One region of the Microbacterium wangruii genome, then DNA from elsewhere that is predicted to be linked to it. Evidence: predicted binding sites of a transcription regulator. Region 1 holds the regulator's gene; each other region holds the start of a gene.

Region 1 (10,383 bases):
GAGCGTCACGTTGTCGAGGATCGACAGGTGCGAGAACAGGTTGAACGACTGGAACACCATGCCGACGTCGGCACGCAACGCCGCGAGGGCCTTGCCTTCCTTCGGCAGCTCTTTGCCGTCGATGGTGATCGTTCCGCTCGTGATGGTCTCGAGGCGGTTGATCGTGCGGCAGAGCGTCGACTTGCCGGAGCCGGACGGGCCGATGACCACGACGACCTCGCCGCGGTTCACGGTGAGGTTGATGTCCTTCAGCGCCTGGAAGTCGCCGTAGTGCTTCTGCACGTCGGTGATCACTACGAGCGGCTCGCCTCGCTGGACGTCGATGTTCGACGTGCGCGGGGCAGCCTGCGAATCTGATGTCGCCATGGAACTCACCTTATTCATCCGCCGGGATCCACCGTGGCGGTTGCCCGGACCTTTACCGTTCTGAAACATAATCGACGCGCGGCGCGGTGTGCGCGGATGCCGCGGGGACGGTCCTCCGGGCAGGGCGCGCGTCAGTCGTCGGCGCGTTGGGCGAACGCCGACTCGTAGAGGCAGACGCTGGCCGCGGTGGCGAGGTTGAGCGACTCGGCGGCACCGTAGATGGGCAGACGCAGCGCCAGGTCGGCGTGCGCACGCGCCTCCTCGTCGAGGCCCCGCGCCTCGTTGCCGAAAAGCCACGCCGTGGGGCGGGCGAGCAGCGCGCGGCTGGCCAGGAAGTCCTCGCCGCCCACGTCCGCCGCGACCACCTGCAGGCCGGCGGCGCGCGCCCGGGCCGCCGTCGCCTGGAGGTCGGCGCCCACGGCGACGGGCACGTGGAAGAGCGAGCCGGTCGTGGCGCGCACGACCTTCGGGTTGTAGAGGTCCACGGTGCGGCCGGTGAGGATCACGGCATCCGCCCCGGCGGCGTCGGCCGCCCGGATGATGGTGCCGAGGTTGCCGGGGTCGCGCACCTCCTCGCAGATCGCGATCAGCCGCGGGCCCGCGGCGAAGATGTCCTTGAGCGACGTGGGCGACTGGCGGGCGACCGCCACGAGCCCCTGCGGGGTGACCGTGTCGGCCATCGCATCGATGACGGCTTCCGTGGTGAAGACGACGTCGACGCCGGCTTCCTCCGCGGCGTCACGGATGTCCGAGTGGCGCTCCAGAGCGCCCGGTGTCGCGAAGAGCTCCACGAGCGCGTCCGGCCGGTGCGCGAGTGCCTCGCGGGCCGCCTGCGGACCCTCGAGCAGGAACAGTCCGGTCTCCTGTCGCGCGCTGCGCTTGGTCAGCTTGGCGACGGCACGCACACGAGGCGAACGCGGATTCTCGAGCACGCTCCCATCCTAGGGCGCGCATGCCCGGCATCCGGGTACGCCGAAGGGGCGCCCTCCGTGGAGGACGCCCCTTCGTGACACCGCGAGAGCGGTGAGGTGTGCGTGCGTCAGGCCTTGGGAGCGTTGACGTCGGCGGGCAGCGCAGCCTTGGCCGTCTGCACCAGCGAGGCGAACGTGGCCGGCTCGTGCACGGCCAGCTCGGCGAGCATGCGGCGGTCGACCTGCACGCCGGCGAGACCCAGACCCTGGATGAAGCGGTTGTAGGTGATGCCGTTCTGGCGGGCAGCGGCGTTGATGCGCTGGATCCAGAGGCGACGGAAGTCACCCTTGCGCTTGCGACGGTCACGGTACGCGTAGACCAGCGAGTGGGTGACCTGCTCCTTGGCCTTGCGGTACAGGCGCGAACGCTGACCCCGGTAGCCGGAGGCGCGCTCGAGGATGACGCGACGCTTCTTGTGGGCGTTTACTGCCCGCTTGACTCTTGCCATTTTCTTCTACTTCCTAACGTGCGGGGGAGCTCAGAGACCGAGCAGCTTCTTGGCGACCTTCGCGTCACCCGGGGCCAGGACCTGCTCCTGGTTCAGGCGACGGGTGCGGCGGCTCGCCTTGCCCTCGAGGTTGTGGCGCATGCCGGCCTGCTGCTTCATGAGCTTGCCGCTTCCGGTGACCTTGAAGCGCTTCTTGGCACCCGAATGGGTCTTCTGCTTCGGCATCTCTTCTTCCTTCGTTGCTGGTCCCGCGCAGGCGGGAGTCGGTATCCCGCGGTGCGGGGGTCTGTGGGGCCTATTCGGCCGGCTGTGCGGCGGAGTCGTCTCCGCTTGCGGCATCCGCTGCCTGGCCGTCGCCGGAGCGGGCCTGGCGTGCGGCTTCCTTGTTGGCCGTGCGCTGGGCGTTCTGCTCCGTCTTGACCTCGGACTTGTTCTTGTGCGGGGCCACGACCATGACCATGTTGCGGCCGTCGATGGTCGGGCTCGACTCGACGGTGCCGTACTCCGCGACGTCCTCGGCGAACTTGCGCAGCAGACGCACACCCTGCTCGGGGCGCGACTGCTCGCGGCCGCGGAACAGGATCATGGCCTTCACCTTGTCGCCGGCCTGCAGGAAGCCCTCGGCGCGCTTGAGCTTGGTGATGTAGTCGTGCGCCTCGATCTTCAGACGGAACCGGACCTCCTTGAGGACGGTGTTCGCCTGATTGCGCCGCGCTTCCTTGGCCTTCTGCGCCGCCTCGTACTTGAACTTGCCGTAGTCCATGATCTTGACCACGGGGGGCTTCGAGTTCGGGGCCACCTCGACCAGGTCGAGTTCGGCCTCCTGTGCCAGGCGCAGCGCCACCTCGATGCGGACGACGCCGACCTGCTCACCCGCGGGTCCGACGAGGCGGACCTCGGGGACGCGGATGCGGTCGTTGGTGCGGGGATCGCTGATGCGGAGCTCCTCTTACGTAGCGAATGGGTTCGGCCACCGCGACGGCCCGTCATCAAACGGTCCCTCGCGGGCGGAAGATTCGCACGTTCCACCCGCACAGCGCACCTGCGCCGGCTTGTGCACCCTAGCTACCCCGTGGAAACGGAGCGGAGTGCGTGGACCCGGTAGCCTGGAGCGGCAAGCGCGGGTGGGATGTGATCCTCTTTCGATCCGGGGTTGAACCCCCGGTGCCCGCGAAAGTCTAGCAGAAAGTGCGATGTGAACACGATTCCCGATGGCCAGGCCGATTCCACGGCGCACGCGAGCGCTCCGGACGCCGAGACCCAGGCCCGCTGGGACGAGCAGGACCGCGCGGCGAGCGCCGCCACGCGCGACATCGCGGATGTGCCCGCCGTCGAGGTGATCACGACCGCCGCCGTGCACCTGATGAGCGCCGCCGCCGTGAAAGTCGGCCTCGCCGACGACCCCGAGACGCAGCAGGACCTCGACGAGGCGCGCAAGCTGATCAACGCCCTGGCAGGTCTCATCACCGCCGGCGCCCCCGAGATCAGCGACATGCATGCCCGCTCGCTGCGAGACGGACTGCGTTCGCTGCAGCTGGCGTTCCGCGAGGCGTCGGTGATCCCCGACCCGATCGGCAAGGGCCCCGGCGAGAAGCTGACCGGCCCCGTCACCTGACCCGCTGCCGGGTGGGTGTCCGTCACGGACGCTCACTCGGCGCCGGGCACGCTCATTCCGGTGCGCGCAGCAGTTTCACAGTCAGCGAGTCGACCAGCACCGCGATGCGGTTGTCGGCCGCCCAGCGCGCGGCAAGGCGCTGCAGCACGGCATCGAGCTCGGCTTGGTCCAGGCCCGACATCAGCTGCAGCCGCACCACCAGCTCCGGCCCGCGAAGCCGGGCATCGGGATCGCCCGGCTCCACCGACAGGTCGAGCACGGCGAGCTCTCCCCCGACGCTCTCCTGCAGCCCGCGGTACACCTCCGGCGACGCGAAGCTCGGCTCCCAGGGCTGCCCCTGACCGATCGCCCACACGGCGGGACGGCGCAGCACGAACTCCGTCTCGGACGTGGGGTCGATCACGATGAGGTCGGTGTCGTCATGGGCCGCCGCGAGCGCGGTGCGCATGCCGTCGGCGGGTACGGGACGGGCGGTGGCATCCCACCGCTGCATCGCCTGCACCGAGGTGAACACGGGCAGCACGCTGCGTCCATCGGGCGCGGCGACGGTGACGATCGAGAGCTCCTGCGTCTTGTCGACGGCGAGCCCGGTCGGACCGACCCCCTCGTCGCCCTTCTCCGCCACGAGCGGGATCAGCAGCCTCGCCTGCCGATAGGCGTCGACCACGGCGACCTGGTCGCCCTCGCCCGCCCGGAACGCGAGGAGCGCCGCCAGCAGTGCCGGGTCGGCGGACCCGTCATCCCCGGCGTGCGGGTTGGATTGGAAGCTGCGTCCCTCCCACGCGACCCCGGCGGAGTCGGCGGTGTTGCCGCAGTGGTCCTCAGAAGCCGGCGACATCCAGCGCCTCGGCCAGGGTGAACGCCTCGGCATAGAGGGCCTTGCCCACGATGGCGCCCTCCACCCCCAGCGGCACGAGCTCGCGCAGTGCGGCGATGTCGTCGAGGCTCGAGATGCCTCCGGATGCCACGACCGGCTTCGGGGTGCGGGAGGCGAATTCGCGCAGCAGCTCGAGGTTCGGGCCGCGCAGAGTGCCGTCCTTGGTGACGTCGGTGAGCACGTAACGGGTGCAGCCGGCCGCTTCGAGGCGGTCGAGCACCTCCCACAGGTCTCCGCCGTCGCGGGTCCAGCCCCGGGCGGCGAGCGTCGTGCCGCGCACATCCAGCCCGACCGCGATCGCGTCGCCGTAGCGCGCGATGACGTCGGCGGCCCATTCGGGGTTCTCCAGCGCCGCGGTGCCGAGGTTGATGCGGCTCGCTCCGCTTTCGAGCGCGGCCTCGAGCGAGCGGTCATCGCGGATGCCGCCGGAGAGCTCCACCTGCACGCCCTTGACGTTGCGCACCTGCTTGATGACCTTGCGCAGCACCGCCGTGTTGTTGCCGCGACCGAACGCCGCATCCAGGTCGACGAGGTGGATCCACTGCGCCCCCTGCCGGGCCCAGGCCATCGCGGCGTCGACGGGGTCGCCGTAGGTCGTCTCGGAACCCGCCTCGCCCTGCGTCAGGCGCACGGCCTTGCCGGCGGCGACGTCGACGGCGGGGAGGAGGATCAGCTCAGGGGTGGACGCGAAATCGTTCATGGCTCCAGGTGCGGGCTCGGGATGCGCAGCGTCAGGCCGCGCAGGCACGATGTCAGACAGTAGTCGGGCGCAGCGCGCCGATCCAATTGGACAGCAGACGGATGCCGGCTTCGCCGGACTTCTCCGGGTGGAACTGGGTGGCCGAGAGCGGCCCGTTCTCGACGGCGGCGAGGAACGGCGCACCGTGACGGCTCCAGGTGAGGGCCGGCGCGGGGAACGGCGGGATGACGTCGAGCTCCCACGACTGCGCGGCGTAGGAGTGCACGAAGTAGAACCGCTCCTGCTCGAGCCCGCGGAAGAGCACCGACCCCTCGCCGGGCTCGACGGTGTTCCAGCCCATGTGCGGCAGGATCGGGGCGTCGAGCTCGGTGACGGCGCCGGGCCATTCACCCAGGCCGGCGGTGTCCTCGCCGCGCTCGACGCCGTGCTCGAACATCACCTGCATGCCCACGCAGATGCCCAGCACCGGCAGTCCCCCGGCCAGTCGCCGGTCGATGAGCTCATCGGCACGGCTGGCACGCAGCGCGTCCATCACGGCGCGGAAGGCACCCACCCCCGGGACGACGAGCCCGTCGGCGTCGCGGATGAGTCCGCGGTCAGCCGTGAGCCGTGCATCGGCCCCGGCGGCGACGAGCGCCTTCACCGCGGAGTGGACGTTGCCCGATCCGTAGTCGAGCACCGCAACGAGAGGCCGGGCGGCCTCGCTCACAGAGCGCCCTTCGTGCTGGGGATGCCCTGCACGAGCGGGTCGAGGGCCTTGGCCTGGCGGAACGCTCGCGCGAACGCCTTGTACTCCGCCTCGGCGATGTGATGCGGATCGCGACCTCCCAGCACCCTGACGTGCACGGTCATTCCGGCGTGGAAGGTGATCGCCTCGAACGTGTGACGCACGAGCGAGCCCGTGAAGTGGCCGCCGATCAGGTGGAACTCGTAGCCGGCGGGCTCCCCCGTGTGCACGAGGTAGGGCCGGCCGCTGATGTCGACGACGGCCTGAGCCAACGCCTCGTCCAGAGGCACCAGCGCGTCGCCGTAGCGGGAGATCCCGCTCTTGTCGCCCAGTGCTTCGCGGATCGCCTGGCCGAGCACGATCGCGACGTCCTCGACGGTGTGGTGCGCGTCGATGTCGGTGTCGCCGGAGGCCCGCACCGTGAGGTCGGTCAGCGAGTGCTTCGCGAAGGCGGTCAGCAGGTGGTCGAAGAAGGGCACGCTCGTGTCGATGTGGCTGCGACCGGTGCCGTCGAGGTCGAGGTCGAGCTCGACGGACGATTCGCTGGTGGCGCGGCGCACAGACGCGGTGCGCGCCTCGGGACGGGTCATGACCCCGAGTCTATCGACGCCAGCGCGTCGAGGAACGCGGTCGTCTCCTGCTCGGTCCCCGCCGTCACCCGGAGGTGGTGCGGGATGCCGACGTCGCGGATGAGCACTCCCCTGTCGTAGAGCGCCTGCCACGTGGCGGCGGGGTCGGCGACGCCGCCGAACAGCACGAAGTTCGTCCACGACTCGTGGGGCTCGTATCCCAGCGCCTCCAGGGTCGCCGAGATGCGGTCGCGCTGGGAGACGATCTCGTCGACCATGCCCAGCATGACCGGCGCGTGCCGCAGCGCGGCGGTGGCGGCCGCCTGAGTGAGTGCGCTGAGGTGGTACGGCAGCCGCACCAGCCGCAGGGCGTCGATCAGCGCGGGATCGGCTGCGAGGTATCCCACCCGCGCTCCGGCGAAGGCGAAGGCCTTGCTCATGGTGCGGGACACCACGAGCCGCTCGCGCCCCGGCATCAGCGTCACCGCCGACCGCGCGTCGCGTGGGGCGAACTCGACGTACGCCTCATCGACGATCACGACACCGGCTGTGGCCTCGTAGACCGCCTCGACCACGTCGAGTGACAGCGGCGTTCCGGTGGGGTTGTTCGGCGCGCAGAGGAAGACCACGTCGGGCGCCGCCTCCGCGACCTGCGATGCCGCGTCGTCGGGAGCGAGGGTGAAGTCGTGCGCGCGGTGACCGGCGACCCAGGTGGCTCCCGTCCCCCGCGTCAACAGCGGGTACATCGAGTAGGTCGGCGCGAAGGAGAACGCGGTGCGGCCGGGACCGGCGAACGCCTGCAGCACATGCTGCAGCACCTCGTTCGAGCCGTTCGCCGCCCAGATCTGGTCGCGGGACAGGCCGTGGCCGAGGTACTCGGCGAAGGCCTCGCGCAGCGCCGTGAACTCGCGGTCGGGGTAACGGTTCACGTCGCGCAGCGCACGAGCGACGGCGTCGAGGATGTCGCCCGCGACCTCGTCGGGAACCGGATGCGTGTTCTCGTTGACGTTCAGAGCGACGGGGAGTGCCGCCTGCGGAGCGCCGTACGGCGTCTGGCCGCGCAGATCGTCGCGGAGGGGGAGGTCGTTGAGACTCGGGATCACCCCTCCCATGCTAGCCAGCCCGGCCATCAGTGGGCTCGGCCCCAGGTCGGAACGTATCGCCCTCGCACCCGGCCTCACGGCGCGGCGGTGTACTCCCAGGGGATGGACAGTCGCTGACCGGCGGCGACCACGGAGGACTCGAGGGCGTTCAGCCGCACGATCTCGTGGATGACGTCGCGCGGGTCGGCCTGGGGCGCGACCTCTTCGGCGATCGACCACAGCGATTCGCCCGCAGCGACGGTGACCATCTGGAACGAGCCGGCCGGAGCGGAGCGGTCCCCGCTGGCGAGTGCACCTCCCCCACTGAGGGCGGCGGCGCCGACGGCGATGACGATGGGGAGGGCGGCGAGACCGGTGAACACCCGGCGACCGCGGGCGGTGAGCCGCAGCCGCGTGGCGGACGACGTCGGTCCGGCGAGCTGGATGGTGGTCATGGAGTCCTCCTCTGTGGCGATCTTCGCATCCGACCTTCGGCCAGGAAGGCCGGATGCGAAGTTCTTTTCCGAAGTTATCTTCGATGTTCTAGGGTGTCAAGCACGGGACCGGTCGGATATCGAATCGCACGCGACACGCGTGGACCTCTGCGCCGCGGCATCCGGCACCGGATACGGTTTCGATAGGAGCACCCCATCACGGACCTCCGACATTCGAAGACGCTGCCTCGCGCGGCGAGACGGGAGAAGGCTCGATGACCGACGCGACACCGGCCGGCCGCGAGCGGGACAAGCCGCAGACGCGGCGGCGCAAGAGCCTCAGCGAGAAGCAGCTGGCGATCCTCGAGGTCATCCAGCGCTCGATCGCACGGCATGGCTACCCGCCGAGCATGAGGGAGATCGGCGACGCGGTGGGACTCAAATCGCTGTCGAGCGTGACCCACCAGCTCAATCAGCTCGAGCTGAGCGGATACCTCCGGCGCGACCCCGGCAAGACGCGCGCCATGGAGGTGCTGATCGACCTGCCCGGCTCTGCCGCCGAGAATCCTGCCGATGCCGCGCCCAGCGTCGGCGACGCCGCGCTCGTGCCGCTCGTCGGCCGCATCGCCGCGGGCGTGCCGATCACCGCCGACCAGCAGGTGGAGGAGATCTTCCCGCTGCCGCGCCAGCTGGTGGGCAAGGGTGACCTGTTCATGCTGAAGGTCAGCGGCGAATCGATGATCGATGCCGCGATCTGCGACGGCGACTGGGTGGTCGTCCGCTCGCAGCCCACAGCCGACAACGGCGACATCGTCGCGGCGATGCTCGACGGCGAGGCGACGGTCAAGACGTTCCGCCAGCGCGACGGTCACACGTGGCTGCTGCCGCGCAACAGCGCGTTCGAGCCGATCCTGGGCGACGAGTCGGTCGTGCTGGGCAAGGTGGTGGCGGTGCTGCGCGCGGTATAGCCGCGACCGCGCGTACGCCGCGTGACATGACGAGGGGATGCCGCACTGCCGCGGCATCCCCTCGTGCGTCCCCGCCGGGAGGTCAGGCCCGCACCGCCACCTCCTCGCGCACCACGCGCGCGGCTGAGACGAGGTTCTCCAGCGACGCGACCGTCTCGGCATAGCCGCGGGTCTTCAGTCCGCAGTCGGGGTTGACCCACACCTGGCCGATCGGCAGCTCGGTGACGGCGCGCCACAGGAGGCCCGCGATCTCGTCGACGGACGGCACCCGGGGCGAGTGGATGTCGTACACGCCTGGCCCGACGCCGCGCGCGAAGCCCGAGGAGCGGATGTCGCCGATCACCTCGCCACGGCTGCGGGCCGCTTCGATGGAGGTGACATCGGCGTCCAGCGCAGCGATCGCATCGATGACGACGGCGAACTCCGAATAGCACAGGTGCGTGTGCACCTGGGTGGCGGGGACGGCGCCCGCGGTGGCGAGACGGAACGCACCGACCGACCACTCCAGGTAGTGCGGCTGGTCGGCGCTCTTCAGCGGCAGCAGCTCGCGCAGGGCGGGCTCGTCCACCTGGATGATGCGGATGCCGGCCGCCTCGAGGTCGGCGATCTCATCGCGGAGGGCGAGCGCCACCTGGTCCGCGGTCTCGCCCAGCGGCTGATCGTCGCGCACGAACGACCACGCCAGAATGGTCACCGGCCCCGTCAGCATCCCCTTCACCGGAGCCGCGGTGAGGCTCTGGGCGTAGGCCGACCACCCCACGGTGATGGGGGCCGGCCGAGAGACGTCTCCCCACAGGATCGACGGGCGGGTGGCCCGCGATCCGTAGGACTGCACCCAGCCGTTGCGGGTGACGGCGAAGCCGTCGAGGTTCTCGGCGAAGTACTGCACCATGTCGTTGCGCTCCGCCTCGCCGTGCACCAGCACGTCCAGCCCCAGGCGCTCCTGCAGCTCGATCACCCGGCGGATCTCGTCGCGCAGGAAGCCGTCGTACTGCGCGGCGGTCAGTTCTCCACGCGCAGCGGCGGCGCGGGCACGGCGGATGTCGCCGGTCTGCGGGAAGGAGCCGATCGTCGTCGTCGGCAGCACGGGGAGTCCGAGCTCACGCTGCGCGGATTCCCGCGTGGCGGCTGCGGCCCGCGAGTAGTCGTCGGGACTCAGCGCCGCTGCTCGCGGCCGGACCGCCCCGTCGCGCACGCCGGGGGCGGCGTGCCGGTCGGCGAGCGCAGCGGATGCCGCCGCCAGCTCGTCGGCGATGCCCTCGCGCCCGACCTGCAGCCCCGTGGCGAGCGTGGCGACCTGCTGCACCTTCTGGTCGGCGAAGGCGAGCCAGGACACCAGGCGGGGATCGAGGTCGGGCTCATCCGCGACGTCGTGCGGCACATGCTGCAACGAGGTCGAGGTGCCTGCGGCGACGGCGCGGGCACCGAGGGCGCGCAGCGCGTCGAGTCGCTCCCAGGCGGCGGCGAGGTCGCCGCGCCACACGTTGCGGCCGTCGATGACGCCACCCACCAGCGTCTTGCCGTCGAGGCCGGGGGCGGGCTCCGGCACGCCGCCCCGGTGCAGGTCGAGCGCCACCGCCTCGATCGGAGCCGCGGCGAGCGCCCGCCACGCCTCGGCCGACAGC
Region 2 (10,383 bases), 1.2 Mb from region 1:
CCTCCGGCGAGCGCTCCAGCAGCCCGCGCGCGATGAGCGCGGGAGAGTCGCGCAGCACCCGGCGATAGCGGTTCCAGACCCCTATCGAGCAGACGATGTTCACCATCCCGTGCTCGTCCTCGAGGTTGAGGAACGTCACCCCGGATGCCGTCGCCGGCCGCTGCCGGTGCGTCACCAGGCCCGCCACCTCCACCCGGCGGCCGGTCTCGTGCGTGCGCAGCTCCCCCGAGGTGAGCACTCCGCGGGCATCGAGCTTCGCCCGGTAGTGGGCCAGCGGATGGTCATCGGTGGAGATGCCGGTTGCCCACAGGTCCGCGGCGAGCACCTCGTAGCTCGTGGGGTCGGAGAACAGCGGCGGCTGCACCGCCACGAGGGTGCCGGGGAGGAATTCGGCGCGGTCCTGCGCCGCGGAGCCCGCGAGCCAGATCGCCTCGCGGCGACTGAGACCGAAGCAGCCGAACACTCCGGCGGTGGCGAGGGCCTCGAGCTGGGCGGCGGTTGCCCCGGTGCGCCGCACCAGGTCGCGCAGGTCGCGGTACTCCCCCGACGCCTCGCGCTCTGCGACGATGCGCTGGGCGAGCGGTTGGCCGATGCCTTTGACGGCCGCGAGGCCCAGTCGCACCGCGAATGCGCCGTCGCGGCGGTGCGCGGCGGATTCGTCGGGGGCGGTGGGGTCGAACTCGGGGACGGGGGGTTGCTTGCGGTGGGTGCAGGCATCCCGCCCTGTTGGGGGGCGTTTCGTCTCGTCGCTGCGCTCCTCGCTCAACGACCGGAAGGCGGGACGTTTCGTCTCGGAGCTACGCTCCTCGCTCAACGACCGGAAGGCGGGGCGTTTCGTCTCGCTTCGCTCGCTCGGCGACCGGTCGGCGGGCTCCAACACGGCCTCGACGCCGGAGCGGTGCAGGTCGGGGCGCAGGACCTCGACGCCGTGGCGACGGGCATCGGCGGTGAGGGTCGCCGGCGAGTAGAACCCCATCGGCTGCGCGCGCAGCAGCCCGGCGAGGAACGCCGCCGGGTAGTGCAGCTTCAGCCACGAGCTGGCGTACACCAGCAGCGCGAACGACAGCGAATGGCTCTCGGCGAACCCGAAGTTCGCGAACGCCTGGATCTTCGCGTAGATGTCATCGGCGAGGTCCCCGGTGATGCCGTTCTCGGCCATGCCGGCGTACAGCTTCTTCTTCAGCGAATCGATCCGCTCGATGCCGCGCTTGGAGCCCATCGCGCGGCGGAGGACGTCGGCATCCGCCCCGCTCAGCCCGCCGACGGCCATGCCCATCTGCATGAGCTGCTCCTGGAAGACGGGAATGCCGAGGGTCCGCTCCAGCACCGGCTTGAGCTTGGGGTGCGGGTAGGTCACGGGCTCGTGCCCGAGCTTGCGCCGCACGTACGGGTGCACCGCCCCGCCCTGGATGGGCCCCGGCCTGATCAGCGCGATCTCGATCACGAGGTCGTAGAACCTGCGCGGCTGCAGGCGGGGCAGCAGGCCCATCTGCGCGCGGGATTCCACCTGGAACACCCCGATCGAATCGGCCCGGCACAGCATGTCGTAGACGCCCTGCTCCTCTTTGGGCAGGGTCGACAGCTCCCACCGCTCCCCCGTGGCATCCGCGATGAGATCGAAGCTGTACTGCAGCGCGGCGAGGATGCCGAGCCCCAGCAGGTCGAACTTCACCAGCCCCATCCACGCCGCGTCGTCCTTGTCCCACTGGATGACCGTGCGGTTCTCCATGCGCGCGTGCTCGATCGGCACCACTTCACCCACGGGCCGGTCGGTCAGCACCATGCCGCCGGAGTGGATGCCGAGGTGTCGCGGGGCCTTCAGCAGCTCGGTCGCGTACTGCAGCACCCGCTCGGGGATGTCGTGCATCTCGGCGGCGGCATCGGCTTCGGGGAGCGGCCCCCAGTGCTCCACCTGCTTCGACCAGGCATCCTGTTGCCCCGGCGAGTGCCCGAGCGCCTTCGCCATGTCGCGCACGGCGTTCTTCGGCCGGTACTGGATGACGTTGGCCACCTGCGCCGCGCGCTCGCGCCCGTAGGTCGCATAGACCCACTGGATGATCTCCTCGCGGCGATCACTGTCGAAGTCGACGTCGATGTCGGGCTCCTCATCGCGCAGGGCCGAGAGGAACCGCTCGAACGGCAGGTCGTAGGCGATGGAGTCGACGGCGGTGATGTCCAGCAGATAGCAGACGGCGCTGTTGGCGGCGGAGCCCCGGCCCTGACACAGGATGCCGCGGCGGCGCGCCTCTTGCACGATGCCGTGGACGATGAGGAAGTACCCGGGAAAGTCCTTCTGCTCGATGACCCCGAGTTCCTTCTCGATGCGGGCGCGGGCGGCGTCGGTCGCGTCGGGGTACTTGCGGGGCACCGCCTGCCAGACGAGGTGCCGCAGCCACGACATGGTGGTGTGCCCCTCGGGCACGGGGAGTTTCGGCAGCGCGGGCTTCGCGCGCCGCAGCGGAAAGGCCAGCTCGTCGGCGAGCTCGACGGTGCGAGCGACGGCGCCGGGGTACCGGGCGAAGCGCTGCGCCATCTCGCGGCCCGAGCGCAGGTGCGCGCCGGCGTTAGGAGGGAGCCATCCGTCGAGCTCGTCGAGGCTGCGGTTGGCGCGCACCGCGGCGACGGCGGCGGCGAGGTCGGCCCGCTCGGGGGCGGCGTAGTGCACGTTGTTGCTGGCGAGCACCGGGAGTCCGCGGTCGGCGGCGAGGGATGCCAGCACGTCGTTGTCGCGGGAGTCGAGCGGGCTGCCGTGGTCGATCAGCTCGACGTTGACCACGTCGGGGCCGAAGACGTCGATCAGAAGGTCGAGTTCGCGGGCGGCACCGGCGGCACCCTCGGCGGCGAGCGCGGCGCGGACGGCGCCCTTGCGGCATCCGGTCAGCACCGCCCAGTGGCCGTCGGCGCGGGCGGCGAGGTCATGCAGGTCGTAGACGGGGCGGCCCTTCTGCCCGCCCGCCAGCTGCGCGTGGGTGAGGGCGGCGGCGAGGCGGTGGTAGCCCTCCTCGCCGCGGGCGAGCACGAGCAGGTGCCGGCCGTGCGGGTCGGGTTCGCCGTTCTGCGGGCCGGGGAGGCCGAGGGACAGCTCGGCACCGAAGACGGTCTTGACGCTGCGGGCCTCGGCGGCCTCGGCGAAGCGCACGATGCCGTAGAAGCCGTCGTGGTCGGTGACGGCGAGGGCGTGAAGGCCCAGGCGCTCGGCCTCTTCGACGAGTTCCTCCGGGGAGGAGGCGCCGTCGAGGAACGAGAACGACGTGTGCACGTGCAGCTCGGCGTACGGCACGACGTCGTCGGGGCGGGCGATGGGCGGCGGCGTGTAGGCGCCGCGCTTGCGGGACCAGGCGGGGCTGTCGCCGCCGTCGGCGCCGGCGGGCTTGCGGCCGCTGAGCAGCCGCTCCATCTCGGACCACGACACCGAGGGGTTGTTGAAGCCCATCAGCGGGGGCCCGTTCGGGGGCGGGTCGTTGAGCGAGGGAGCGCAGCGACCGAGACGAAACGCGGTCCCGACTGTGGGTTGCTGCGTTTCGTCTCGCTCCGCTCGCTCAACGACCGGTGGGGCTCGCTCAACGACCGGTCAGTCATAACGACCCTCGGCGGACCAGTCGCCGGCCTCGCACACGAGCAGCCACGCGGACTGCTCGGCATCCACCACCTGGAACCGGTGCGCCTGCCGGGCGCGCGCGGCATCCCACCCGCGCTCGCGCACCGGCCACGGCCCCGCCCACGCGTCGATGCGCCGGCGCCGCCCGCTCTCGACCAGCACCGCCGGCGGCGCGGTCAGCGCGTCGCGGTCGCCGACGGCCACTGTGTCGCCGTCGGCATCGACCACCGCCACCGGCAGCGGCGGGTCGAACACCGTCGACGGCAGCGGGTCGGGAAGGCTCCCGGGCCACGGCCGCTCGCGGGGCCGCGGCACCACCGGGCGGTCGCCCCACGGCACGAGCACCTGCCGCTCGCTCAGCCAGCGGCCGCCCCCGACGACGGGCGTCACCACGCCGCGATGCCCCAGCATCGCCTGCACCCGCGACAGCGCATGGTGCACGCGCTCGTCCGGCCCGCCGCCGAACAGCGAGCGCACGTGGTGGGCGGCGGCATCCACCGTCTCGGGAGCGATGCGCACCCGTGTGACGGCGCTGCGCAGCCCCGCCTCGCCCAGCTGCCAGCGCACCCGGTCGACCACCTCGCCGGCGGTGAACGCGCCGGGGTGCAGCCACACCCGCTCGCTATTCTCGGCGCGGTCGCCGGTGATCTGCACCCGCAGCTCGGTGCACACGAGGTCGAGGGCGCCGAGCGCGCCGATGAACTCCTCGGCGGCGACGCGCATCGCGAAGGCCACCTGGTCGGCGATCTGGAGCGGCGGCTCGAACGCCACCTCGCGGTCGAGATCCGGCGGCGGCGTGCGCGGCTGCACGGGACGGGAGTCGCGCCCGGCCGCGAGCGCGTGCAGGCGGATGCCGCGCTCCCCCAGCCGCTCGCCGACGCGCTCGGCGGGGAGGGCCGCGAACTGCCCGAGGCTCTGCACGCCGAGCCGTCCCAGCAGGTCGACGATGTCGGGCTCGTCGAGCGCGGTGATCGGCAGCGGCGCGAGGAAAGCGGCGGACTCCCCCGCCGGCACGATCCGCACCGGCGCGTCGGCGAGGGTGCGGCGGGCTGCCTGCTCTGCGGTGAAGGGGCCGTCGGCGATCGCGATGCGGGTGTCGGTCTCGCCCATCGCATCGCGCAGGGTGTGGGCGGCACGCTCCTCGCCGCCGTAATAGCGGGCCGGACCCCGGGCGCGCAGTGCGCAGAGGCCCGCCCGCAGCAGCTGCACCCCGGGGGCGAGCTCCTCGATGCGGGCGATGAGCGGCGCGAACACCCGCTGGTCGCGGGTGGGGTCGGCGTCGGCGACCGTCAGCTGCGGGCACCGGGCCTGCGCATCACGGCGGCGCTGCCCTCGCCGCACCCCCTCGGCGCGGGCGGCCGCGGAACAGGCGACCACCGCCCCCTTGGCGAGCACGGCGACGGGCGCGGCGGCATCCACCCCCGCCTCGCGGGCGAGGGCGACGACGGGCCAGTCCGGCAGCCACAGCACGAGGGTGCGGGGCACGGGGGTGTCGGGTGCGGTGCTCATCCCGCCGCCCGGATGGGAATCGGCAGCGGCACCGAGCGCGGCACCGGGGTGGATGCCGCGGCCACCTGCCCCGACGATGCCGGCAGCTGCACGCGCGCGCGGCGCGGCACCGGGGTGCGGCGGCTCGTGACGGTGACGGTGAGCTCGCGCGCGGCGAGGTAGCCATAGCCGTCGCCGACCCCCGACCACACCGGGTCGCTCACGTCGATCATCGCCTCGGTCTGCGGCCAGGTGCCCTGCACCAGCAGCACCGCGCCGCGCTCACGCAGCCGGGCGGCCAGCCGCGAGACGTCGGCATCCCTCGCCCGCGAGGGCGGGCGCACCGCCACCACCGGCAGCACCTCGGCGATGGCCGCCGTCACCGCCAGCCACCGGGTGCCGGGCTCGGGGATCAGCACCAGCTTGTCGAGGGCGACCCCCACCCGCTCGGCCGCCTCGGCACCGAACTCCGGCATGCCGACCACCCCGCACCAGGAGCCGGCCTGCGAGGGCGGCGCCAGCAGCGCCGACAGCAGCGTGAGCGACGAGCCGAGCGCGTACGCCGACCCCGGCCGCAGCCCGCGCCTCGGCAGCAGTCCCGCGAGCGCCGGGTCGGCGGGCAGCACCGGGGCGTCCATGCGACGCCCCTGCACGCGCTCGAGCTGCGCGCGCAGACGCTGCACGTCTTCTGCCGCAGCCCGGTTGCGCACGATCGACCTCACCAACCCAGACTAGAACGGATGTTCTAGATCATCAACGTCAGGGTCGAAGATACGCTCGGGTTCCGACATCGCCCGCGGGGCGAATGCCGCGTGGGATGCCGGAGCGCGACACTGCCCTCGGCACCCGGGCACCACACACGCCCCCGGGCGCCACAAACCCCGAGTCCCGCAACCGCCTCGCGCCCCGCGCTACGCGGCGAGCACCAGGTACGGCTCCCAGCGCGGGTCGCTGCGCTCGGTGCCGCGCACGGTCCACTGCGCGCCGCGGGGAGCACGCGGGGTGACCCGCAGGTGCCACCCGATCTCCTGCGGCGTGCGGTCGCCCTTGGTGTTGTTGCAGCGCACGCACGCGGCCACGAGGTTCTCCCACGAGTCGGCGCCGCCGCGCGAGCGCGGCATCACGTGGTCGATGGTCGCCGCCGCCTTGCCGCAGTAGGCGCAGTGGTGCCCATCACGGCGCAGCACGCCGCGGCGCGTCACCGGCACCCGCCGCGCGCCCGGCACCCGCACATAGCGGGTGAGCAGGATCACCGCCGGTCGGTCGTAGGCGCCGCGCGCACCCCAGACGGGGTCGCCCTCGACGCGTTCGACGATGGTGGCCTTCTCATTCATCACGAGCACCAGGGCTCGCTTGAAGGAGATGACGGCCAGCGGCTCGTAGCCGGCGTTCAGCACCAGTGTGCGCACAATCGATGTCCTCTCGAATGGCCGGAACGGATTCCCGGAAATTCGAACTGCGGTGACGATCGATCCGCGTCAGGGTATGAAAAAAGGCGCCGTCCTCACAGACAGCGCCTGGGCGCCGCGGCAGCACCGCGGCATCCGATCTCACGATGCCGAAGGACGAGCAGCCCGAGCGCACCCGTGGTTCGGGTGCGTCGCGTGCCGTCCATCGGCTTCCCTCCGCTTCTCTCAGCGTCGGGATCAGGGTAACCCACCCTCCACCCATGGGCGCCGGAGAGCGGAAGAACGGCGGGTTGCGCGTGTCGCACACGCCCACGTCCCCGGCACAGCCGGGCGACGAAGCGGACTCAGCCCGCGTTGCTCTGCAGCCACGCCAGCGGATCGACGAACGACCCGTTGACCTGCACCTCGAAGTGCAGGTGCGGCGCGGTGGCGTTGCCGCTCTGGCCGACCTGGCCGATCAGCTGCCCGGCCTGCACGCTCTGGCCGGCCGAGACGACGCGGGTGCCGTAGCTCATGTGCGCGTACGTGGTGCTGACCTGCTGGCCGCCGACGACCGAGTCGATCATCACGACGGCGCCGTAGCTGCCGCCGCCGTCGGTCGAGGTGCGCACGACGCCGGATGCCGCGGCGAAGATGGGGGTGCCTGAGCCCGACATGAGGTCGAAGCCCTTGTGTCCGGGATATCCGCCGAAGAGGTTGTAGCTCTGGTAGGTGAAGGCGGTGACCGGCCAGCGCACCTCGCCCGAGCCGGGAGCGGTCATCGACAGGTCGACCGAGGCGACCTCGGCGGTGCGCGTGACGGCGCTCGCCCGGGCGACGGCCGCGGCGGCGGCGCGCGCGGCGGCGGCTTCTTCGGCCTTCTTCTTCTCGATCTCCTCGGGCGTGGTGGCCGAGTAGCTGTAGCGCTCGAGCGCTTCGGGGGTGGCCTCGGATGCCACGACGAGCGACTGCGCGTTGTCGGCGGCGACCTGGTGCTGGGTCACGGCGACCTCATCGGCCACCGGACGCGAGGAGGCGGCGTAGGCCGGCAGCGCGACGGAGGCCACGAGGCCCACGACCATCGCGACGATCGTGATGTTGCGGGCGGGCCTGTTCTTCTCGGCCCGAGGCAGCGATGACGCGGATGCCGCGGCGGGAACGGCCGGACGACGCCGCACGAGCCGCGTGGACGCGGCGGCTGCGAGGCTCCGCGCAGATCGACGAGTCCCGCGCGTGGGAGCGATCTCAGCGTCACCGCGAGACGAATCTTGTGCTTCGGTCAAGTCAACCCTCCGCGCGCCTCCGCGCCGAGTGACGCCGGCTCGTCGGCATTCGGTGTCGGGGCACAGATATGCGATCCCACGTGGAAGACGAGCCGGGGAGGCAATCCTCGTGGCATCCGTTGGCGTGCTTCTCGCCGTGGGACTTCCCTGAGGCTACCCGAAGATAACGAACATGTCACGCCCGGTTGCACAGCGCGTGAGCAGCCGTTCATCCGGCCTTCCCGCGGGGTCAGCCGCGATCGTCGATGAGGAAGATGTGCGACGCCACTTCGACCGGCAGTTCGAGCGCCTCGTCGTTGTCGTCCATCTGCACGAGCACGTAGCCCTCGTTGAACTGGAAGTCGCCGGTCGCGCCGGGCACCACGCCCGCCGCGCGCAGCTGCGTGAGCAGCTCGGGGTCGACCTGCACGGGCTCGGCCAGGCGGCGCACCGTGGCGCGGATCGGGCCGCCGGCGGCGTTCAGGCGGCGCACGAGTCCCACCACTCCCTGGTCGAACGTGTGGGCGGGGATGTCGCCCAGCTGGTCGAGCCCCGGGATGGGGTTGCCGTACGGCGACTCGGTGGGGTGGCCGAGCAGTTCGATCAGCCGCCGTTCGACCTGCTCGCTCATCACGTGCTCCCACCGGCACGCCTCTTCGTGCACGTACGACCAGTCCAGCCCGATGACGTCACTGAGCAGCCGTTCGGCGAGGCGGTGCTTGCGCATCACGTCGACGGCCTTCTGCCGACCCTCGTCGGTGAGTTCGAGCCGGCGGTCCTCCGACACCACGACCAGTCCGTCGCGCTCCATGCGGCCGACGGTCTGCGAGACGGTCGGGCCGGAGTGCCCGAGACGCTCGGAGATGCGCGCACGCAGGGGGATGATGTCCTCTTCCTCCAGCTCCAGGATGGTGCGGAGATACATCTCGGTGGTGTCGATCAGATCGGTCATCAAAGCCTCGATGTCAGGAGTGGTGGCAGCTCTTCCAGCCTATCGTCTGGCCGTCATACGGCTCCTGAGGCGCCGGGATGCCCTCGGGCGCGGCCCTACAATCAGCACATGGCCCATGTGACGCTGCCCCGCGACATCCTGCCCACCGACGGACGCTTCGGCTGCGGACCCTCCAAGGTGCGCGCCGAGCAGATCGCGTCTCTCGTCGGCCCCGGGCTGGCGCTGCTGGGCACGTCGCACCGCCAGGCGCCGGTGAAGAGCCTCGTCGCCAGCGTGCGGGCGAACCTCGGCGAGCTGTTCCGCCTGCCGGACGGCTACGAGGTGATCCTCGGCAACGGCGGCTCGACGGCCTTCTGGGACGCCGCCGCGTTCGGACTCATCGAGAACCGCAGCCAGAACCTCGTCTTCGGCGAGTTCGGCGGCAAGTTCGCCGCCGCCGCGGCCGCCCCGTGGCTGCAGGCGCCCGACGTGCGCAAGGCCGCCCCCGGCACCCGCGCGGTCGCCGAGCCGGTCGAGGGCGTCGACGTCTACGCCTGGCCGCACAACGAGACCTCCACCGGCGTCATGGCCCCCGTCGAGCGCGTGCACGGCGACCCCGGCGCGCTCACCGTGATCGACGCGACCAGCGCCGCCGGCGGCATCGACTTCTCGCTGCGCCAGGCCGATGTCTACTACTTCGCGCCGCAGAAGAACCTCGGCTCCGACGGGGGCCTGTGGCTCGCGTTCGTCTCCCCCGCCGCGGTCGAGCGGATCGAGCGCATCGCGGCATCGGGCAGGTACATCCCCGAGTTCCTGAGCCTGAAGAACGCGCTGGACAACTCGCGCCTGAACCAGACACTCAACACCCCGGCGCTGACGACCCTGTACCTGCTCGACAACCAGCTCGACTGGATGATCCAGAGCGGCGGCCTGCAGTGGGCCGACGCCCGCACCCGCCAGTCGTCGTCGGCACTGTACGAGTGGGCCGAGGCGACGCCGTACGCCACGCCCTTCGTCGCGGACCCGGCCGACCGCTCACAGGTCGTCGCCACGATCGACTTCGATGACGCGGTGGATGCCGCCGAGGTCGCCAAGGTGCTGCGCGCCAACGGCATCGTCGACACCGAGCCGTACCGCAAGCTCGGTCGCAACCAGCTGCGTGTGGCGACGTTCGTCTCCATCGAGCCGTCCGATGTGCGCCAGCTCATCCGCTGCATCGAGCAGGTCGTCGACCACCTCTGAGTCGGCGGCCCTCAGGCCGACTGCACCATCGTGGATGCCGCGGGTCGCCGCGTCGTCGAGCCCGGCGCCTTCGAGCTGCTGGTCGGCCCGTCGTCGCGCGAGGGCGCGCTGCTGAGCGCACCGTTCACCGTGCGGGGCTGACACCCGCGAACACGAAAGGGGGCCGGCGTCACACGACGTCGGCCCCCTTCGCGTTCGTTCTAGCGGTCGTCGTCCTCGTCGGAGTCGTCGTCGTCCGAGTCGTCGTCCACGTCATCGTCGGCTTCGTCGTCATCGGAGTCGTCGTCGTCCGAGTCGTCGTCCACGTCATCGTCGGCGTCGTTGTCCGAGTCATCGTCGTCCGAGTCATCGTCGTCCGCGTCGTCATCGACGTCGTCGTCGCCGTCCTGGGCGAGCGCGTCTTCGATGCCGCTGTCATCGAGCTCGTCGATGTCCACGCCGTCCAGGTCGCCGCCGTGCAGGATGGCGGAGCCG
Region 3 (10,383 bases), 1.0 Mb from region 1:
GGGATTCAGCCAGCAGGCGATCAGCGACGCCCTCGACCAGAACGGCGTCCTCTTCCCCGGCGGCGGCATCACGGAGGACGACCGCACCCTGACGGTGCAGACCGGCGCGAAGATCACCTCGGTCGAGGACATCGGGGCGCTTCCGCTGGTTCCGACCGACCCTGCCCAGTTCGGCGCCGGCGTCGTCACCATCTCGGATGTCGCCACCGTCGAGGCCGACCAGGACCCGCAGACCTCGATCTCGCGCGTCGACGGCGAGCCGGCGCTCACGATCGCCGTGACGAAGCTGCCTGCCGCCAACACCGTGGACGTCTCGAAGGGCGTGCTCGCCGCGCTGCCGGACCTCGAGCAGGCACTCGACGGCGCCGCCGAGTTCACCGTGGTGTTCGACCAGGCGCCCTTCATCCAGGAATCCATCGCGGCGCTCGCCGAGGAAGGGCTCCTCGGGCTGGCGTTCGCGGTGCTCGTGATCCTGCTGTTCCTGCTCTCGGTGCGCTCGACACTGGTCACGGCGATCTCGATCCCCACCAGCGTGCTCATCACGTTCATCGGCATCCAGGCGTTCGGGTACTCGCTGAACATCCTGACCCTGGGCGCCTTGACGATCGCGATCGGTCGCGTCGTCGACGACTCCATCGTCGTGATCGAGAACATCAAGCGCCACTATGTCGGGTCCGCCGACAAGCTGCGGTCCATCCTGCTGGCCGTGCGCGAGGTGGCTGCCGCCATCACGGCATCCACCATCACCACCGTCGCGGTGTTCCTGCCCATCGCCTTCGTCGGCGATGTGACCGGTGAGCTGTTCCGGCCGTTCGCGCTGACGGTCACGATCGCGATGACGGCGTCGCTGTTCGTGTCGCTGACGATCGTTCCCGTGCTGGCCTACTGGTTCCTGCGCCCCGGCAAGGCGCTCATCGGGCCCGATGGTGAGCCCATCGACCCCGAAGACCCCTCTGCGCCGCCGTCGCGGCTGCAGAAGGCGTACCTGCCGGTGCTGCGGTGGACGCTGCGCCACTCGGCGGTGACCCTGCTGCTGGCCCTGCTGGTGCTCGCGGGCACGGTCGCGGCGGCGCCGTTCATGAAGACGAACTTCCTCGGCGACACCGGGCAGAACACCTTCACGGTGACGCAGGATCTCGGTCCCGCCGCCTCGCTCGACGCAAAGGACGCCGCAGCCGCCGTCGTCGAAGAGGCGCTGCTGGGCGTCGACGGCATCGAGACCGTGCAGGTGTCGATCGGCTCGAGCGGATCGGCTCTCGTCGACGCGTTCTCGGGCGGGTCGAGCGGGGCGACCTTCTCGGTCACCACCGACCCCGAGGCCGACCAGCTCACCGTGCGTGAAGACGTGCTCGACACCGTCGACGGGCTGTCCGACGTCGGCACCGTCGCACTGTCCGCACAGGGCGGATTCGGGTCGAGCGACATCGAGATCGACGTCACCGCACCCGACCAGACGACACTGCAGGAGGCGACGGATGCCGTCGTCGCCTCGGTCGAAGGACGCGACGGGGTCGAGCAGGTCACCACCAACCTCGCCGCTTCGCTGCCGTACATCGCCGTCGTGGTCGACCGCGACGCCGCCGCTCAGCGCGGGCTGTCCGAAGTCGCCGTCGGCGCGCTCGTGTCGGGGACGATGCAGCCGCAGCAGATCGGGTCGGTCGAGATCGACGACACGACGCTCACGGTGTACCTGGCCGCCTCGCAGGTGCCGGCGACGCTGGAGGACCTGAAGAGTCTGCAGGTGCCGACCGCCACGGGTCCGGTGGCGCTGTCGGAGGTCGCGACGGTCGAGGAGAGCGAGGGCCCGACCTCGATCACCGCCGAGCGCGGCCAGCGCACCGCCACCGTGGTCGTCACCCCCTCGGGAGACGACCTCACCGCCGCGTCGGCCGTCGTCACCGAGGCGCTCGCCGACGCAGACCTGCCCGCTTCGGCCGACGCGAGCGTGGGCGGCGTGCTGTCTCAGCAGCAGGATGCCTTCTACCAGCTGGGCCTGGCCCTGCTGGCGGCGATCCTGATCGTCTACATCGTGATGGTGGCGACGTTCAAGTCGCTGCGCCAGCCGCTGCTGCTGCTGGTGTCCGTGCCCTTCGCGGCGACGGGCGCGATTCTGCTGCAGATCGCCACCGGGGTGCCGCTGGGCGTCGCATCGCTCATCGGCGTGCTCATGCTCATCGGCATCGTGGTGACCAACGCCATCGTGCTGGTCGACCTCGTCAACCAGTACCGCGTGAAGGGGCTTTCCGCTCACGACGCCACCATCGCCGGTGGCGCGCGACGTCTGCGGCCCATCCTCATGACCGCGCTGGCGACGATCTTCGCGCTGACCCCGATGGCGCTGGGCATCACCGGCAGCGGCGGGTTCATCTCCCAGCCGCTCGCCATCGTCGTGATCGGCGGGCTGATCTCGTCCACCGTGCTGACGCTGCTCGTGCTGCCGACGCTCTACAACCTCGTCGAAGGCGCGCGCGAGCGTCGTGAGGCCAAGCGCGCCGCGGTGCCGACCGAGGCGCCCGCGCCCGCGGTCGCCGTGGCGGTGGCCGGCGCGGCGACTGGTGGTCCGACGACGGCTGTGCCGACGACGGGTGTGCCGCTCACGCGGCGCGAGTTGCGGGCACTCGGGTCGACGAACCCGATCGCGGTCGCCGGCGCGGCCACCGGCGGTGCGGCGACCGACCTCGACGCGCCGGCGACGCAGGACCCGGATGCCGCTGAGCGGCCTGTCGGGGCCGTCGAGTCCGACGGGGCCGCCGAGCGCGACGCAGCCGCCGAGCCCGACGCAGCCGACGGGACCGACGCGTCCGGCAGCGAGGCGGCTTCTGCGGAGTCGAACTGGTTCGATGAGGCTGCCGAATCTGCTGTCTCGCCCGCCGAGAGCGCTGCGTCCGATGCGAGTGCCGACGCTGGCGTGAGCGCTGAATCCGGCGAGCCGGAGGTCGAGGGCGCGGAGCCCGGCGCGGAGGCTGCCGAGCTGCCCGTCGCGGAGTCCGCTGAGCTCGACGCGGCGGAGTCAGGCGAGCAGGACGCGGCGGAGCCGAGCGAGCAGGACGCGGCGGAGTCGAGCGAGCAGGACGCGGCGGAGCCGAGCGAGCAGGACGTGGCGGAGCCCGGGGAGGGCGCCGAGGTCGAGTCCGCCCATGGTCACGAGGCGCAGCCCGCCGAGGGTGAAGAGGGGCGGCCGTCCGAGTTCGACGAGGCTCAGCCCGCGGAGGGTGACGAGTGGCGACCCGCCGAGTCCGACGAGGCGCAGCCCACTGAGTCCGACGCGGAGGAGCCCTTCGCGCTCAGTGAGGCGCAGCCCGCCGAGTTCGACGAGGCTCAGCCCGCGGAGGGTGACGAGTGGCGACCCGCCGAGTCCGATGAGGCGCAACCGTCCGACATCGACGAGGCTCAGTCCGACGAGACCGATGTTGCGTCCGGTGCGGCCGAGGCCGGCGACTCCGACGCGGCGTCCGACTCATCCGAGACCCACGACGGCGGATCCGACACCCAGCGCTGACTTATGGGGTGCGGGCGGCCGTACCCCAGGACAGCTGCCACTCCTCGCCGGGGGCGAGCCGGCGCAGCCCTCTGCCCGAGTTGAAGGCGTCGGCCGGCGCCGTCATCGGCTCGATCGCCACGGCGAGCCGCTCGCCGGGGAACCGGTCGGTCGTGAACACCTGCACGTAGTCGAAGCCCGGACCGGCCCAGACCGCGAGTGAGCGGCCATCCGGTGCGGTGAGGGTCGCGCGGACGAGGTCGTCATCGTCGCGGCTGATCGTGCCGTACGCGGTGTCGAGGTCGAGGTCGCCGAGTCGGCGCGGGGTGCGCAGGTCGGTCGCCTCGTCGACGGGCTCTTCCGCAACCGGCAGCAGCCGCTCGTCGACGGTGAAGCGCGTCGCGGCATCCAGGTGCAGCGTCAGCCCGGCCGTGTCGGCGCCGCCGATGCAGAAGTAGGGATGGGCGCCGATGGCGACGGGTGCGTGTTCGGCCCCCAGGTTGATCACCCGGTGGGCCACCGTGAGGGAGCCTTCCGCCACGGTGTAGGTGACCTCCGTGGCGAGATGGAACGGATAGCCGGTCTGCGGGTAGACGTCGGCACCGAGGGTGACGGAGTCCTTCGCATAGGCGACGGGCTGGTAGCCGGTGAAGCGCAGCAGCCCATGCGAGGCGTTGCCGGTCTTCGGTTCGCTGATCGCCAGCCGTTGCGTCGTCCCCTCGTGCACCCAGACGCCGTCGCGCACGCGATTGGTCCAGGGGGCCATGACGATGCCGGCGCCGGCGGGCGTCGGGAGGTGATCGCGGTAGCGGGGGACGAAGTCGACCCCATCGACCGAGAATGCGCGCAGCGCACCGCCCACCTGATTCACCTCGACGGTGGTGTCGCCCGCCTCCACGGTGAAGCGGCGGCCGGTCGGGTCGTAGGGAATGTGGGTGGTCATGCCGTCATGGTAGGCCGATGGGCGGTTTCCCAGCGTCGCACCCGTATACTCGTCTGGTCGGCTTCGGACACTGCGCGTGGTGCGCGTGGATGGGTTTGTGAGTCCAAGGGGCCGATGGTGGGCGTCGATCGACGTGCATGACCACTATCGATAATGGCCCCGGCCGACGGATGTCCGGGTTATACCTGCGTGCCAGCGGGTGCTGTTCTCGTGTGAAAGAGAACCCAGAAGGACATTTCCCATGCCCAAGAGCAAGAAGCCCGCAGGCGGCCGACCGGCCAAGAACTTCGAGCCCCGCTACGGCGCGAAGACCAGCTTCCAGGACCGCAAGCGTCGTCCCGGCGAGGCATCGACCGGTACCACCGGCTCGAAGAGCCCCAGCCACCGCGGCTACCGCGCCCCCGAGCAGACCACGGATGCCGCGCCCAAGCGCCGCTGGACCGCGCAGGAGAAGGTGGGTCGCGACGCGTCCCGCAGCATCCGCAGCCACTCCGAGGATCGCCCCCGTCGTTCGTTCGACGACCGTCCCGCCCGTTCGTTCGACGACCGTCCGGCCCGCTCGGCCGGCGACCGTCCCCAGCGCGACGGCTACCGCGGTGCCCAGGGCGACCGCCCGGCTCGTTCCTACGGCGACCGCCCGCAGCGTGATGACCGTCCCGCGCGTTCCTACGACGACCGCCCGAAGCGTTCGTACGGTGACCGCCCGCAGCGTGATGACCGTCCGGCCCGCTCCTACGATGAGCGTCCGGCCCGTTCGTACGGCGACCGCCCGCAGCGCGATGACCGTCCCGCCCGCTCCTACGACGAGCGCCCGGCTCGCTCGTACGGTGACCGCCCGCAGCGCGATGACCGTCCGGCCCGCTCCTACGGCGACCGCCCGGCGCGTTCGTTCGACGACCGCCCCCGTCGCGATTCCGCTGACCGTCCGGCCCGTTCGTATGGCGACCGCCCCGCGCGTTCGTTCGACCGTCCGCAGCGCGACGACCGTCCCGCCCGTTCGTATGGCGACCGCCCCGCGCGTTCGTTCGACCGTCCCCAGCGCGACGACCGTCCCGCCCGCTCGTTCAACGACCGCCCCGCGCGTTCGTTCGACGACCGCCCGCGTCGCGATTCCGGTGACCGTCCGGCTCGCTCGGACTGGAACGCCGAGTCCAAGACGAAGGCCCAGGAGGCCCACGTCGACGTCGTGCACGAGCGCCTGCAGGCCGAGGCCGTGCAGGCCGGCGAGGTCGCCGATGTGACCTTCTCGAGCCTCGGACTGGGCGACAACATCGTCCGCGTCCTGCAGGACCTCGGCGCACCGACCCCGTTCCCGATCCAGGCGGCGACCATCGCCCCGATCCTCGAGGGCAAGGACGTTCTCGCCCGCGGCCGCACCGGCTCCGGCAAGACCATCGCCTTCGGCGCTCCGCTCGTGGAGTCGCTGCTGCGCTCGCAGGCCGGCAAGCGTCGCGAGTTCGGTCGCCTGCCCAAGGCGCTCGTGCTCGCCCCGACCCGTGAGCTCGCGCTGCAGATCGACCGCACCATCCAGCCGATCGCGCGCAGCGTCGGCATCTTCACCACGCAGATCTACGGCGGTGTGCCCCAGGCGCGCCAGGTCGGCGCGCTGAAGAAGGGCGTCGACATCATCATCGGCACGCCCGGTCGCATCGAGGACCTCGTCGCACAGGGCAAGCTCGACCTCTCCGAGGTGCAGATCGTCGTGCTCGACGAGGCCGACCACATGTCGGAGCTCGGATTCCTCGAGCCGATGCAGCGCATCCTGCGCCTCGTCGCCGACGGTGCGCAGAAGCTGCTGTTCTCCGCGACACTCGACCGCGAGGTCGCCGCGCTGGTCGACGAGTTCCTCGTCGAGCCGGCCGTCTACGAGGTCGCCGGTGAAGACCAGGACTCCAGCACGATCGACCACCGCATCCTGGTGATCGACCACCGCGACAAGGCCGAGATCCTCACCTCGCTCGTGGACCGCGAGGGCAAGACCCTCGTGTTCGCCCGCACCCGCGCCTACGCGGAGATGCTCGCCGAGCAGTTCGACGACGCCGGCATCCCGGCCGTCGCGCTGCACGGTGACCTCAACCAGGCCAAGCGCACCCGCAACCTGCAGCGCCTCACCGAGGGACGCGTCAGCGTGCTCGTCGCCACCGACGTCGCCGCCCGCGGCATCCACGTCGATGACATCGACCTGGTCATCCAGGCCGACGCGCCCGACGAGTACAAGACGTACCTGCACCGCTCGGGCCGCACCGGCCGCGCGGGTCGTGCGGGCCGCGTCGTCACCCTCATCCCGCGTCAGCGCCGCCGGCGCATGACCGAGATGCTCGACCGCGCCGAGATCGAGGCTCCCTTCGACGAGGTGCGCCTTGGCGACGACCTCCTCGAGGAGATCGCCGGCCGTCAGCTGGCCGACGTCGACGCGTAAGCACGCTCCCGAAGCGCCGGTCGCCCCCACCCGGGCGGTCGGCGCTTCGTCGTTCCCGGGGCGGTCGGCGCTTCGTCGTTCCCGGCGTAGGAGATGTCGCGGGCGTAGGCGGTTCCGGCGCGGATTCGTCCTGCGCTGGTCGCATCTCCTGCGCTCGTGACGGGGCGCCGAGGGTGCCGCTCCGTGGGTGGGGTGCCGGGGTGCTCCCGCGCTGACGGGGTGCGGGGGTGCCGCTCGTGACGGGATGCCGCGGGCGCGCGTCGCCGCAGGGCGGGCCTGCCGCCGTCAGAACAGCGCCGGTGCCGCCGTCGCGGCCGCGGCCGCCCGCCCGCGAGCGGTCGTGACCACGGGGCCGGGGCGTGCGGGACGGCGGGGCTCGTCGTCCTCTTCGCCACCGGTGAGCCGGTGAAGGCGCAGCAGCGGCCGCACCCGTCGTGCGAGCCAGGTGCGGTACGCCTTCGGCGCCATCACGGATGCCCCGGGGTAGAGCCCGTGGTACGACGACACCAGCTCCGGATGCTCCCGCGCGAGCCACTGCAGGAACCAGGGCTTCACGCCGGGGCGGAGGTGCATCGCGCCCCACACCACGCGCCCGGCACCCGCGGCGGAGATGCGGCGCAGCGCATCGTCGAGCACCGCGACCGAGTCCGTGAGGTGCGGCACGATCGGCATGAGGAAGACCGTCACGCGGAACCCCGCCTCGCGGGCCGCGCGCACGGTGTCGAGCCGCGCCTGGAACGACGGCGCCCCCGGCTCGATCGCGGCACGCAGTGACTCATCGGCCACGGCGATCGACATCGCCAGCGAGACCCGCACCTGCTGGGCGGCGTCGCGCAGCAAGGGCAGGTCGCGACGGATGAGCGTGCCCTTGGTGAGCACCGAGAACGGCGTGCCCGATTCGGTGAGCGCGCCGATGATCCCCGGCATGAGCCCGTAGCGGCCTTCGGCGCGCTGATACGGGTCGGTGTTGGTGCCGAGCGCGACCGTCTCGCGCGCCCACGACCCGCGCCGCACTTCGCGCGCGAGCACATCGGCGACGTTGATCTTCACGACGATCTGCGAGTCGAAGTCGCGCCCGGCATCCATGTCGAGGTACTCGTGGGTGCCGCGCGCGAAACAGTAGACGCACGCGTGGCTGCAGCCCCGGTAGGGGTTGACCGTCCAGTCGAAGGGCATCGCCGACACCGCCGGCACGCGGTTCAGCGCGGACTTGCACTGCACCTCATGGAAGGTCATCCCCGCGAACTCGGGCGTCGTGACCGAGCGCACCAGGCCGTCGATGCGCTCCATTCCCGGAAGCGCATCGGCGTCCACCACCCCGAGCTCCTGACCCTGCCACCGCATCGTTCCACGGGAACAGATCTTCGACACTCTGTCAATGCGGCGGCGCGGCGCACCTCGAACACTCCCGCGCGGCCGATGCTGTCGGGAGCGCCGCGACGGGGGACAATGAAAGGGTGACGGACCCCCGACCGCCCGAATCGCGACGCGCGCTGCGCACGGCGCGAGGTTCGGCGCGCGGTGGAACGGCGACCGCGACGGCGACGGCCCCCGTGGCCCCGGGCCCACGGCGCCGGCGCCGAGCGGCGCGGCGACGCGGCGCCGTCGTGCTCACGCTGCTGACCGTGCTGATCGTGTGGGGAGGCGTCTCGCTCGTGACGCTGCTGTCGGGCTCCGGCGACGGCAGCGGCGACGCGCTCTCACCGACGCCCGCCGCGGCTCCCGCGCCGCGGGTGACGGCTCTTCCCGTGCCCGCGCTGACCCCGCCGCCCGTCGCGGATGCGGTCGCGGACACGCCGCCGGCGCCGGCGGCCGTCGAGGGCATCTGCGCCGAGCCGGCCGTCTCGGCGGCGCTCGAAGCCGGCGACGATGCCGCCGCGATCGCCGCCGCGGGCGGTGCCGCCGTCTTCCGCGAGGCCGTCGCCCGCGGGGCGGCGCTGTGCATCGACCTGTCCGATCCGGCGCGGCTGTGGGCCGTCGTGAACAAGCAGCGACCCTATTCCGTCCCCGATCACGTTCCGGCGTCGCTCGTGTCCGCCGGCTCCATGCAGGGCGGCAACCAGGTGATCCTCCGTGAGGACGCGGCCGCGGCGCTGCAGGCGATGGCCGATGCTGCGCGCGCGGCGGGGGCGGAGTTCGGGGTGCAGAGCGGGTACCGCTCCTTCGGCATGCAGCAGTCGATCCATGACGCGCAGGTCGCCCGGCTGGGCGCCGCCGAGGCCGAGCTGGTCAGCGCCCGGCCGGGATACAGCGAGCACCAGTCCGGCCTCGCGGCCGACGTCGTGTCGTGCGTGGACGGGTGCGGCACCCTCGACGGCCTTGCGGGCAGCGCCGCCGACCGCTGGATCCGCACGCACGCGTGGGAGTACGGCTGGATCGTGCGGTACGAGGACGGGTACGCGCCCGTCACCGGATACGCGTACGAGCCGTGGCACCTGCGCTACCTCGGCCACGACCTCGCCCGCGCCTACCATGACGGCGGATTCCACTCGCTCGAGGAGTTCTTCGAGCTCCCTCCGGCGCCGGCATACCCGGGCTAGCGTCACCCTCCAGAGTCCGGAACTCAGTTCCGCACTTCACGGCATCCGATCCCACAAACGCGCACCTCGAGACCGGCCCAGAGCCTAGACTCGGGTCATGGCGGCGCCGCCCGAGCGGGCGCAGCGTCGCACCCGGATCCACAGAAGCACGGCGGCCGCGGCGCCGACCGACACCGAAGGAGGCGCGCCATGGAGCGTGACATCTACGACGAGGACCACGAGGCATTCCGCGAGGTCGTCCGCGAGTTCATCAAGCGCTACGCGACGAACGAGAAGCGCGAGAAGTGGGATGCCGACGGCGAGATCGACCGCGAGACCATGCTCGCCGCGGGCGAATCCGGCCTCATCGGGCTGTCCGTCCCCGAGGAGTTCGGCGGCGCCGGCATGCTGCAGGACTACCGCTTCCGCACGATCGTCAACGAAGAGGTCATCGGCGCCGGCGCCGGGTCGCTCGCGGGCGCGTTCGGCATCCAGGACGATCTCGCGGTGCCCTATATCGTGCACATGGGCACGCAGGCGCAGAAGGAGAAGTGGCTGCCCCGCATGGCCACCGGCGAGGTGCTCGGCGCCCTGGCGATGACCGAGCCCGGCGCCGGCAGCGACCTGCGCGGCATCAAGACCACCGCCAAGAAGGTCGACGGCGGCTACATCGTCAACGGCGCGAAGACGTTCATCTCCTCGGGCAAGACCGCCGACATCGTGGTGACGTTCGTGAAGACCGGCGAGGGCACCCGCCCCGACGCCTTCAGCCTGCTCATCCTCGAGAACGGGATGGAGGGCTTCGACCACGGCAAGAAGCTGCACAAGATGGGCTCCCACGGCCACGACACCGCGGAACTGTCGTTCACCGACGTCTTCGTGCCCGAGGAGAACCTCATCAGTGGCACCGAGGGCCAGGGCTTCGTCCAGCTGATGATGAACCTGCCGCTCGAGCGTCTGTCGATCGGCATCGCCGCGGCATCCGCCTCGCAGGCCGCCCTGGCGTGGACGGTGGAGTACACCA

Evidence for each region. Region 1 encodes LexA, which represses DNA repair genes until DNA is damaged. Its sites were predicted from a motif close to TCGAACANNTGTTCGA; they were not measured.
Region 2: imuA' (DnaE2-dependent mutagenesis accessory factor ImuA') is a predicted target of LexA. The motif match lies at 5,819-5,834, and genes of this name have one in related genera.
Region 3: QNO26_RS00550 (Rv2578c family radical SAM protein) is a predicted target of LexA. The motif match lies at 8,193-8,208, and genes of this name have one in related genera.

What each region holds. Positions count from the first base shown of each region.
Region 1 is NZ_CP126742.1:2,179,089-2,189,471, forward strand. Features, by position in the region: gene QNO26_RS10355 (amino acid ABC transporter ATP-binding protein) at 1-366, opposite strand, end outside; gene QNO26_RS10360 (TrmH family RNA methyltransferase) at 498-1,298, opposite strand; gene rplT (50S ribosomal protein L20) at 1,406-1,786, opposite strand; gene rpmI (50S ribosomal protein L35) at 1,817-2,011, opposite strand; gene infC (translation initiation factor IF-3) at 2,082-2,723, opposite strand; gene QNO26_RS10380 (DUF1844 domain-containing protein) at 2,982-3,401, shown strand; gene QNO26_RS10385 (SseB family protein) at 3,454-4,239, opposite strand; gene priA (bifunctional 1-(5-phosphoribosyl)-5-((5-phosphoribosylamino)methylideneamino)imidazole-4-carboxamide isomerase/phosphoribosylanthranilate isomerase PriA) at 4,223-4,978, opposite strand; gene hisH (imidazole glycerol phosphate synthase subunit HisH) at 5,031-5,687, opposite strand; gene hisB (imidazoleglycerol-phosphate dehydratase HisB) at 5,684-6,295, opposite strand; gene QNO26_RS10405 (histidinol-phosphate transaminase) at 6,292-7,386, opposite strand; gene QNO26_RS10410 (LysM peptidoglycan-binding domain-containing protein) at 7,452-7,811, opposite strand; gene lexA (transcriptional repressor LexA) at 8,066-8,758, shown strand; gene metE (5-methyltetrahydropteroyltriglutamate--homocysteine S-methyltransferase) at 8,841-10,383, opposite strand, start outside.
Region 2 is NZ_CP126742.1:986,945-997,327, reverse strand. Features, by position in the region: gene QNO26_RS04660 (error-prone DNA polymerase) at 1-3,433, opposite strand, end outside; gene QNO26_RS04655 (DNA polymerase Y family protein) at 3,572-5,107, opposite strand; gene imuA' (DnaE2-dependent mutagenesis accessory factor ImuA') at 5,104-5,808, opposite strand; gene QNO26_RS04645 (HNH endonuclease) at 5,998-6,495, opposite strand; gene QNO26_RS04640 (M23 family metallopeptidase) at 6,840-7,652, opposite strand; gene QNO26_RS04635 (iron-dependent transcriptional repressor DtxR) at 7,987-8,688, opposite strand; gene serC (phosphoserine transaminase) at 8,797-9,909, shown strand; gene QNO26_RS04620 (DUF3027 domain-containing protein) at 10,110-10,383, opposite strand, start outside.
Region 3 is NZ_CP126742.1:108,761-119,143, forward strand. Features, by position in the region: partial or broken gene QNO26_RS00535 (efflux RND transporter permease subunit) at 1-2,495, shown strand, start outside; gene QNO26_RS00540 (aldose 1-epimerase family protein) at 3,501-4,421, opposite strand; gene QNO26_RS00545 (DEAD/DEAH box helicase) at 4,663-6,840, shown strand; gene QNO26_RS00550 (Rv2578c family radical SAM protein) at 7,126-8,184, opposite strand; gene QNO26_RS00555 (M15 family metallopeptidase) at 8,448-9,380, shown strand; gene QNO26_RS00560 (acyl-CoA dehydrogenase family protein) at 9,570-10,383, shown strand, end outside.